Regions from separate parts of the Gracilibacillus caseinilyticus genome, predicted to be linked through region 1. Evidence: riboswitches for the same ligand, from Rfam matches in the RefSeq annotation. Region 1 holds a riboswitch; each other region holds the start of a gene.
The links. A riboswitch is a leader RNA that binds a small molecule or an ion and turns the genes downstream of it on or off. The one in region 1 is predicted to bind cyclic di-GMP.

Region 1 (3,288 bases):
ACATCGCAGAAAACAAAGGGCTTACAAATCAGCTCAGTAACATTTGCAAATCCATTTTACCAACGTCCTTCAACTGTCTGTCTTCTTAGCTGTTTCCAGCGTTCTATGATGCAGCTTTTTCTCTTCATACATTAGCGTATCTGCATGGTGCAATAATTCGTCAATTGTGTTTCCGTGATCCGGAAAGAAGCTCAATCCGATACTGGCAGATAGAAGCATTTCTTTTTGATTAATCAGAAGTGGCTGCTGAATAATTGATAGTAACTCTTCGCATAGTTGGTCGACTTCTTCATTCTGTGCTATTTCTACAATACCTACAAATTCATCACCGGCCAAACGGTAAAAAATAACGGGCTTTGATCGTTGAAATTCTTTTAATCTCTTTGCCAATACTTTTAAAAGCAAATCCCCACCACTATGGCCGAGAGTATCATTTACTTGTTTAAATTTATCTAAATCTATAAAAATAATAGCAAGGCGCTCTTCGCGGATCTCACGATCTAAACATTCACTTAAATCCGTGTGAAAGGAATGCCGATTTGGTAAATTAGTTAATGTATCAAAGTGTGCTAATTGGTATAGTTTTGCTTCTGATGCCATCAATTGATCTGTTCGGGCAGTTAATAGCTCATTTTTCTTTCTGACTTCGATAAACATCGACTGAAGACGATTTGCCACTTTTTCAATATTTAATCCTAATTTCGAAAATTCAAAAATAGATGTATCACGCCAGAAGAACCGTTCCTGTCGCTGCATTTTTTCAGGAAGATCACTCGTCATTTGGGTAAGACGAGTTAAGGAATTTGATAAAATTCTATTGACAAGCATGCCAAAGAATAAAGCCACAAACAATACGAATAATGCAAATAGTAAATAATCAATTAAGTTACGAGTTAATTCCAATACTTCACTTTGCGTCGGAATGACCAGATAGGTACTTTTATTCAAAAAATTCATTTCACCTATGTAATAACCTTGTGCCCAATCAAAGATAGTGGGAGTTCTTATCGGCAGCCAAATGGAACCATCCGTATGTATCTCTTTCACAAAACCAGTTGTAAAATATTCAATATTCGTTTTAGCTGTCAATTGATTAGCATCTACCCATAATTGATTATCCTTGTCTAGAATGAAAATTCGTTTATTTGTATGTCCGATAAAATGATCAAATACTTCCTTGATTCTTGCTTTTTCCGATATCGCATTCAAATCATAGTTTTGAATTTCAGTGGAATCCATTTCATCAATTTTATATTGAACCTGCTCTATTAACTGCTGATGCTCTTCGTGATAAAGCTGATATAAATCATTCTCCATCTCTTTGGTGTTCACTAAAATAATGATCAGTAATGGAAGAACTGCAGAAAAGATTAATATATGTGAAATGACTTGCCCAAAATATAAGCGATGCTGATGCCGAAAGTACTTCTTAAATTTCGGTACAAGAGGTAGATAATCACAAACTATATCCGCAACAAGTGCAGCAAACAATATTTCTGTCACCGATTGTACAACTAGAAAATCTGTCAATTCACGGGAATGAGGTAATAGATCTGAATAAAATAAGACGATTAAAGAATATACTAAAAATATCAATAAAGAATACGCAAAACTCCAGGTGAACAAGTCTTTCCTTTTTGTCACATATAAAGAACCAATTAGTAATACTTCTATTATGCTATAGAAAACAAAGCCGTTATCCATTCCCGTGAAGTAAGTGATACCGCTCATTACACTTACTAACAGAAGAGCGAATCGCACACCGAATATGCGTATAGCAGCTAGGTAGAGGATTGACGAAAAGCTTAATGTAACACCGAAGATCAAAGGGATGGAAAGATATTGCGCCATGACAGTCAACGCAAGTATAAAAAAAAATAAACTAACAAGCTTGTAATCTCTATTGCGCATTATTCTAAGCTCCTTGTCTGGTATTACCGTTTTAAGATACTATTAAAATGAAGTTGATTACCTTAGCTCACATATTTCATACAGGAGGATATAAATTATGTCATCTAAAAAACCCATACAAAAATGTATAGGTTCCCCTGTGATATTTATCAGGTAACCCAGCCATCGTCGTGAAATTTCACCTTAGATCTGTGGTTTTGCGTCTCTATTTTTCAATAGATTTGCCTTTTCTAATTATATAGTACTATTTTATCACATTTCTTTCCAATTATTTAGTTCTATCAAAACTATATTCCTATCCATTTTAATATAAATAGTATCAAACAATCAATATCATTTGATATTTATTTAATAAATTCTTTCTATACATGAAAGAGAAATCAGTTCGATTAACACGAACTGATTTCTCTGCTATCACCTTATGGTAATACGACTTCATCTTCCCACGCTAGCATGCCACCTGTCATGTTTGTCGCTTTAATACCATTTGCTTCTAGATATTCTGTAGCACGTCCACTTCTTGCACCTGAACGGCAGATCATATAGTAATGTTGGTTCTGATCAAATTCATCCAACCGATCTGGTATTTCTCCTAAACGGATTTGTATTGCTCCTGGGATCATCCCTTGTGCTACTTCTTCATCCTCACGAACATCTACGATATGAAGTTTTTCTCCTTCTTTTAATTTTTCAGCTAGTTGATTTGGTTGAATTTCGTTCATGTTGATACCTCCCATAAATTATCTATCCTTAGTATAGCAATTTTAAATAAATAATGTAATATTTCCATCTTCTGAATCATCAATATATGCTGCAACCCCTGCATATTCAATGTCTTCTAATAATTCTTCTTTTTGTAATTCGAGTAAATCCATTGTCATTGTGCAAGCAATCAATTTCACTTCTTGCGCCTGCGCCATTTCCACCAACTCGTGTACTGGTAAAGCATTATGCTTCTTCATTACATGTTTAATCATTTGTGGTCCCAAGCCTAAATAATTCATTTTTGACAATCCCATTTTGTTTGCACCTTTAGGCATCATTTTTCCAAATATTTCTTCTAGTAATCCTTTTTTTACATGAAGGTGTTCATCTTTTCGCAGCGCATTTAATCCCCAAAATGTGTGAAAAATGACCACCTCATGGTCATAAGCAGCAGCTCTGTTTGCTATAATATAGGCAGCCATCGCTTTATCATAGTCTCCATGAACAATACTATCGTGGTTTTCTTGTTTGACATATCTACCACCCATTCTACCTGTACCTGTATAGGTATATTAAAATATGGAAAGAAACTGCCTTATCCCGCAAAAATAGATATAACGTATAAGACAGTTACCTTATTATTTAACGACTCTTTACTAGTAAATTTACCGC
Region 2 (3,288 bases), 260 kb from region 1:
GCTGCAATATGTTCGCTTTTTTGAAGCAAAACGATTCATGGCACCCGCAGAATTACAAATATGCATGTATTATCGTGACATGGAGCAATTATTTAATAAAATGGAAGAGTGGCAAGAGATTTATTTAGACAGGATGGAAGAAACCGATCAGATGAAATACACGTTATGTCATGGAAATGTAAAACCATCCCATTATATGATTACGGGAATGAATACTTATTTATTAAATTGGGAGTATGCATTAATGACTTCGCCGACTTATGATTTAGTATCGTATTATCAATATTTATTCCGGTTTCATGACTGTGACATGGATAAAATCACAGAATCATTTTCAGTATATTGCCGATATATAGATTTATCAGACTATGAGAAAGCATTGCTTGTATTGCAACTGTTGTCACCCCATAACTGGTTTCAATCTATGTCGGACACCCTTCAGCCTAGAAGGGGCACAAGTAATGTAAGAAAGTCCATTGAAATCGAAAAAGAGTTCCGTAAACTGTTTCACGGCTTCCAAATGCAAGAATATATCTACCAGACACTGAAAACGGACCCTGTAGATGAATTAGGTTAAATCCATTCCAATTGAAAGGCGAGCAGGATACCAATTAATATCCCTAATAATAAAACATCAAAGGTTGTAGGGAAAAATACGGTGCGAATCCCTTGAAATACGACGATTGGTAAAATACAACGCTCACAGATTAAGATCCATTCTCTCGCCCAAGGAGGTAGACGGTATCGATAATAACGTGCCACGATATCACCTCATTTTCATTATATTTTTGTTATATTCTAGCTTATGCAGTCAAAGTGGAATCGTACCCCATATTTATTAATCGAATTTTGAAATAAACGGAAAGAACTACATCATTCATGTTAGCCGAGTGATAAATAAGGGGTTCGCACGCTAAGTTAAAATACTTAGTTCAAAATTAGTAAAAAAGTATTTTTTTTGCAGGAAAATTGATTTTTTTATCGAATATATATTATTAGAATATATTAATCAAAGAAGTCTCTATCGGATGCGTATAAGAGGTTGTCTTCAATATGAGAAGTAGCATAAATTTATTTAATTTAATTATTTCCCAGTATTATCATACGCTGACAATGGCAGACAAGCATCACTGTATTAAATTCAATTTTTCTGGATGTTACAAAAGAATCATCTGTTTTGGAATGCGTTGCTGAATAGTAGATACAGCAAGGATTCTGCACTATCATTCAAATGTATAACAAAGTGTATAAACAGGTTTATTGTAATGAATTTTGCTAATTCATCACCTAATTAGCAAATAGTAAAAAAGCGGTATGTTTCTATATTTACTGAATATAATTTACTAATTACAAATGTTGTTTATATTACTGTTCGTTTTGTTGGGCTGCTGTGGTATTGCAATTCGTTCAAGGTGTTTTCGTGTAGCATGCATAATCAGAAAAAGGCAAACCTATTGCAAGATAGGGACGCAAAGTTCCAGGTCCGTTCATTTATCCAATACGGACGGCTGAGCTGCCTGAAATACAGATTTGTATTTTAGGAGGAGAAAGATTATGGAATCGAAGTTAAATGTGGATTATGAATGGATCTATCTAATGCTGAAAGCGAAAGAGATTGGTTGTACAACAGAAGAAATAAAAGAATTTCTGACAAAGAAAATGCCAGAGAAATGTGTGGAACAGTATTAGACCTAGAAAACCCTATGTGACATAGGGTTTTTATTTTTGTGAAAAGGGTATAGCATATTAGACGCTTATACGTATCATTTGCTATACTAAAAATGATACGTATTGAGTACATATCTAGTCAAAAGTGAGATAAACTATCATAGTTTAGCAATGATATCGACAGGAAAGGAATGATTAGATGACAGTGAAGAAACCAAAAATCGTAGTACTAGGTGCAGGTTATGCCGGTATGATGACAACGAAACGACTTACGCAACAATTCTCTCCTGAAGAAGTGGATATTACATTAGTTAACAAGCATAATTATCATTACCAGACGACATGGCTGCATGAAGTAGCAGCTGGTACGATTGATGTAAACCGCTCCAGGATTATGATCTCTGATGTGATTAATACTAGACATGTAAACTTTGTACATGACACCGTTAAGCAAATTAATAAAGATGACAAAACGGTTGAATTGGAAAATGGTACACTTAGCTATGATTTTCTTGTGATCGGTTTAGGCTTTGAGAAAGCTACCTTTGGCATTCCAGGTATGGAAGAGCATGCATTCTCCATTCAGAGTGTAGATAAGAGTCGTATGATTCGTGACCATATTGAATATCAATTCTCACGTTATCGAAATGAACAAGATCCTGATCCAAGCATGCTTACGATTGTTGTTGGCGGTGCTGGTTTTACCGGAATCGAATTTCTTGGTGAACTTGCGGAACGCATTCCCGCTCTATGTAAAAAATATGATATTCCACGTCAAGATGTGAAAATTATTGACATTGAAGCGATGTCTACTATTTTACCAGGTTTTGATGAGGATTTACTAAGCTACGCAAAAGAATCGTTAGAAGCGCGTGGTATTGAATTTAAGCTCGGTACTATGATTAAAGAAGTGAAAGAAGATCGTGTAATTGTCGGAGAAGACAGAGAGGAAATTAAAACAGACACGTTTGTTTGGACTGGTGGTGTACAAGCCAATCGCATTGTCGGAGAATCCGGATTCGAATTGACGAAAGGTAAAGTGAACGTGGATGCGACGTTACGAACACCAGAGCAAGATGACGTATTTATTCTAGGAGATTGTGCCTGGGTGATGAATGAGGAAACAGGCAAACCTTACCCACCTACAGCACAAATTGCGATCCAGGAAGCAGATGTATGCGCGCATAATATCAGAACACTTATTTATGGCGGTACACTTCGGACGTTCCATTTTGACAATAAGGGGACAGTTGCTTCTCTAGGTGGAAGTGATGCAATGGGTACTGTTTTTGAAGGGAATAAGTTATATGGTATGCAGGCCAAGGTGATGAAGAATGTGATCGATGATCGCTATTTATTCATGTTAGGTGGACCTAAGCTGGTGTTACGAAAAGGAAAATTCCGTCCATTTTAATTCAAAGCATGATCTGATCTAGGAGGTAGAAAAATGAAAAATACTTTACTTTACACATTAGTTACGGCAGCAGCGACAATTGCTTATGTCTTAATCTCTCGAAAAATGGAAGATAAGCGAGACTTTCGCTAAGTACAAAGAGCAGATGCCATTGTGTATCTGCTCTTTTTTTACAAGGTAAGAAAGATTTCAGCTAAAGATTCAGA
Region 3 (3,288 bases), 770 kb from region 1:
CACCAGAGTCATTATTATTCACACTACTTGTGTACTCTAATCTCGGTACAGTTAAAAGTTTGCGACATATACCAGGCTATAGTGTGAATACATATGTTTGGAAAAACGCAAAAGGAAAGCGATATTATGTCAAGTATGTTTGGTCACCAATGGCAGGGCAACAGTATATTCGTAATGATGAAGCAGTGAAATTAGCAGGGGAAAACCCGGATATTGCCGGTCAGGATTTATATGATACGATTGAAAAAGGAGAACCTGTGGAATATGGATTGTATGTCCAGGTGATGGATCCAGATCAAGCAACTAACCTCCCGTACGACCCATTAGATGATACGAAGATTTGGGATCAGCAACAATTTCCGTTTCATCCTGTCGGTCGTATGGTGTTAAACAAAAATCCGGATAACTACATGGAGCAAGTAGAAAAGGCTGCCTTCTCCCCATCGAATTTATTGGAGGGGGCTGAGCTATCCGATGATAAAATGTTACAAGGTCGTGCAAATATATATTGGGATTCTCAACGTTATCGTATTGGTCCGGATTTCCGAAATGTACCAGTAAACAAAGAGGCAGATTGGTGGCCAGGTGATTTAGTTACTAGCGGTAATGATCGATTTGTAGAAGGTACACTTCAACGATCTGACATTGAAAAACAGAATGATTTTACACAAGCAGGACTTTTTTTTGAATCACTTTCCCAGAAAGAACAAGGAGATTTGATTGAAAATATAGCAGATGGATTGGCTACAGTTTCCTCAGACGTATTGGATATTATATACCAATATATGCAACATGCATCCGGTGATTTAGCAGGGAAACTGAAAAAAGCTGTGACGAAGAAAAAAGAGAAATAGAGCATACCAATCTGATGTGTCTACATTTGATTAAGTAAGAACTTCGTCCGTTGATAGGTTAAGTACAAGGATAAACATGGGTCAACTATAGATCCATGTTTTTTGTATCAACTAACAAATTTATACGATTCGTCAAAATCCAACAATAATACAATTTATTCGCTATTGAAAACCTACTAATCTATTCGGTATAATAAAAAAACATTGAATTCAAGATAAATGGATGAACAAACCTTATAAAAAAAGGATGATCATGTATGGTCTTACAATCGCTTCTGATTATATTTTTACTATCTGCCTCCTTGTATCTTTCCTACATAACCAGCCGAAAAAGATAACTATCCCCAAACCCTCTCTTTCTATCAATGTCAAAAACAGATCATTTTCGACAGAACTCAGCAATTTCATATAGTTCATTCAGCCTTTATAAATGGATTTTTCTTCAATTTACCATGTCATTTGATTCATTTTCGCTATTAGAATATTATGGTTATTGCAATTAAACTAGGAAAACGGTATGATAGACATAGATAATTAAAGTATTTGATAAAGGCAAACTGCTCGAAAGGGTAGGACGCAAAGCCTAGGGTCTACGGGTTTTTAATTCGACATCTTATACCTATGATCGCCTGGTTACCTAAAATTACACTAATCGGATACGTGTGTGTGACGAAGAAAGTTTTTGTCATTTTAGGCTATTTCTGTGCTTTTTTTCAGGAATAGTCATTTTTTTTGGGAATAAAAAAGAGGAGGTAAAAACATGCGAATTGCAATTGTGAAAGAAGCTTCTATTTATCGCGAGGGTTTGGTAGGGGTGCTTTCGACGGAATTCAAGAACTATGATGTAATCGCAGTGGAACCGAAACAACAGGAGAAATTACGTGACTATATCATTGATTTGTTAATCATTGATATCGATACGAAAAATGACATAATGTCACTTGTTGAAAAATATGTGGAAAATAACAAGAAAATCATCATCTGGACGGAGAATCCACATCACAATAATCTAACCGAACTGTTCAAAATGAATTTACACGGCTATTTCTTTAATGGAATGGAAAAAGAAGAACTGATTGATGCCATTGATAAAATCGTTGCAGGGAATCATTATATTCACCAGGATCTTGCACCTGTCCTATTAGGGGATTATCGCCAAATTTATAATCGTAAAGAGTCAAGACCAGTTGGCGTCTTTACCAATCGCGAGTGGGAAGTCATGGAGCTCTTAACGAAAGGTTACAGTAATCAGCGGATCAGTCAAAAACTCTATATCACCGATAAGACAGTTAAAAATCATATTAGTTCCATCTTACGCAAATTGGAAGTGCCGGACAGAACGAATGCTGTTATAACGGCATTTCGTAATGAATGGTTTCATGTATCATAAGTAAGTGAGAAGCCTGTGTCACTAAGTGCACAGGCTTATTTTTGTGTATTTATACAATTTATGTATGAATTTTACATAAAAGATGAGAATTTATATGTCATAAAAAATACTATTATGTTATAATTTCGAATATAGTGTGTCTTGGACAGCAGCAGTCAGAAATACATTACATGCGGAGGTTACAAAAATATGGAAGAAACGATATCACTCAAAGAGATTTTTGAAGTGTTAAAAAAGCGTTTACTGCTCATTGTTTTGTTAATGGTTGGTGCAGCAGGAGCAGCAGCAATTATCAGTTTTTTTATTTTAACCCCAACCTATCAATCTAGTACGCAGTTTATAGTTAATCAGGATACAAGTGAAACGAATAGTGTCGATATCAATCAAATTAGATCTAACTTAGAAATTATCAATACATATAATGACATTCTCACAAGTAATCGTATATTAGATCAAGTGATTGAAGAGTTGAATTTAACGATCTCTCCTAGTGCTCTTAGCGAGAAGATATCTGTGGCCAACTCAGAAAGCTCTCAAGTAGTGAAACTATCCGCGACCGATACAGATCCTGATGTAGCAGCTGACATTGCTAATACGACGATAGCCATCTTCCAAGAGGATTTACCCGAATTAATGAACGTTAATAATGTCAGTGTCTTATCGGAAGCAGTAGTACCAGCAGACCCAACACCTGTAAATCCGAAGCCAATGTTGAATACAGCGATTGCCCTTGTCATCGGTGCCATGATCGGAGTAGGTTTAGCGTTCTTATTTGAATACCTCGATAACACGGTGAAGACAGAACAAGATGTAGAAAAAACATTAGAATTACCTGTACTTGGTGTGATCTCCCATATTGATGAGAAAGATATGATGTCAATGGGAAAGCCCGTTTCCATCAGTCACAAACGAGAGAGGGGGAGCTTTAGTGGTCAGAAGAAAAAAACAGTCTAAAGTATCGAACGTTCGTCACTTAATTACGAAATTGAACCCACGCTCCCCGATTACTGAGCAGTACAAAACAATTCGAACGAATTTACAGTT

Region 2: another riboswitch for cyclic di-GMP. It lies ahead of sinI (DNA-binding anti-repressor SinI); the one in region 1 lies ahead of MUN88_RS13305 (diguanylate cyclase domain-containing protein).
Region 3: another riboswitch for cyclic di-GMP. It lies ahead of MUN88_RS09755 (response regulator transcription factor); the one in region 1 lies ahead of MUN88_RS13305 (diguanylate cyclase domain-containing protein).

Annotation. Positions count from the first base shown of each region.
Region 1 is NZ_CP095072.1:2,828,784-2,832,071, reverse strand. It holds gene MUN88_RS13305 (diguanylate cyclase domain-containing protein) at 70-1,911, opposite strand; cyclic di-GMP riboswitch class I at 2,061-2,147, opposite strand; gene MUN88_RS13300 (rhodanese-like domain-containing protein) at 2,331-2,633, opposite strand; partial or broken gene MUN88_RS13295 (DsrE/DsrF/DrsH-like family protein) at 2,676-3,151, opposite strand; gene MUN88_RS13290 (metal-sensitive transcriptional regulator) at 3,259-3,288, opposite strand, start outside.
Region 2 is NZ_CP095072.1:3,084,441-3,087,728, forward strand. It holds gene MUN88_RS14520 (phosphotransferase) at 1-577, shown strand, start outside; gene MUN88_RS14525 (YszA family small membrane protein) at 574-762, opposite strand; cyclic di-GMP riboswitch class I at 1,435-1,521, shown strand; gene sinI (DNA-binding anti-repressor SinI) at 1,555-1,689, shown strand; gene MUN88_RS14535 (NAD(P)/FAD-dependent oxidoreductase) at 1,868-3,082, shown strand.
Region 3 is NZ_CP095072.1:2,055,331-2,058,618, forward strand. It holds gene MUN88_RS09750 (catalase) at 1-854, shown strand, start outside; cyclic di-GMP riboswitch class I at 1,396-1,495, shown strand; gene MUN88_RS09755 (response regulator transcription factor) at 1,615-2,244, shown strand; gene MUN88_RS09760 (YveK family protein) at 2,434-3,198, shown strand; gene MUN88_RS09765 (CpsD/CapB family tyrosine-protein kinase) at 3,173-3,288, shown strand, end outside.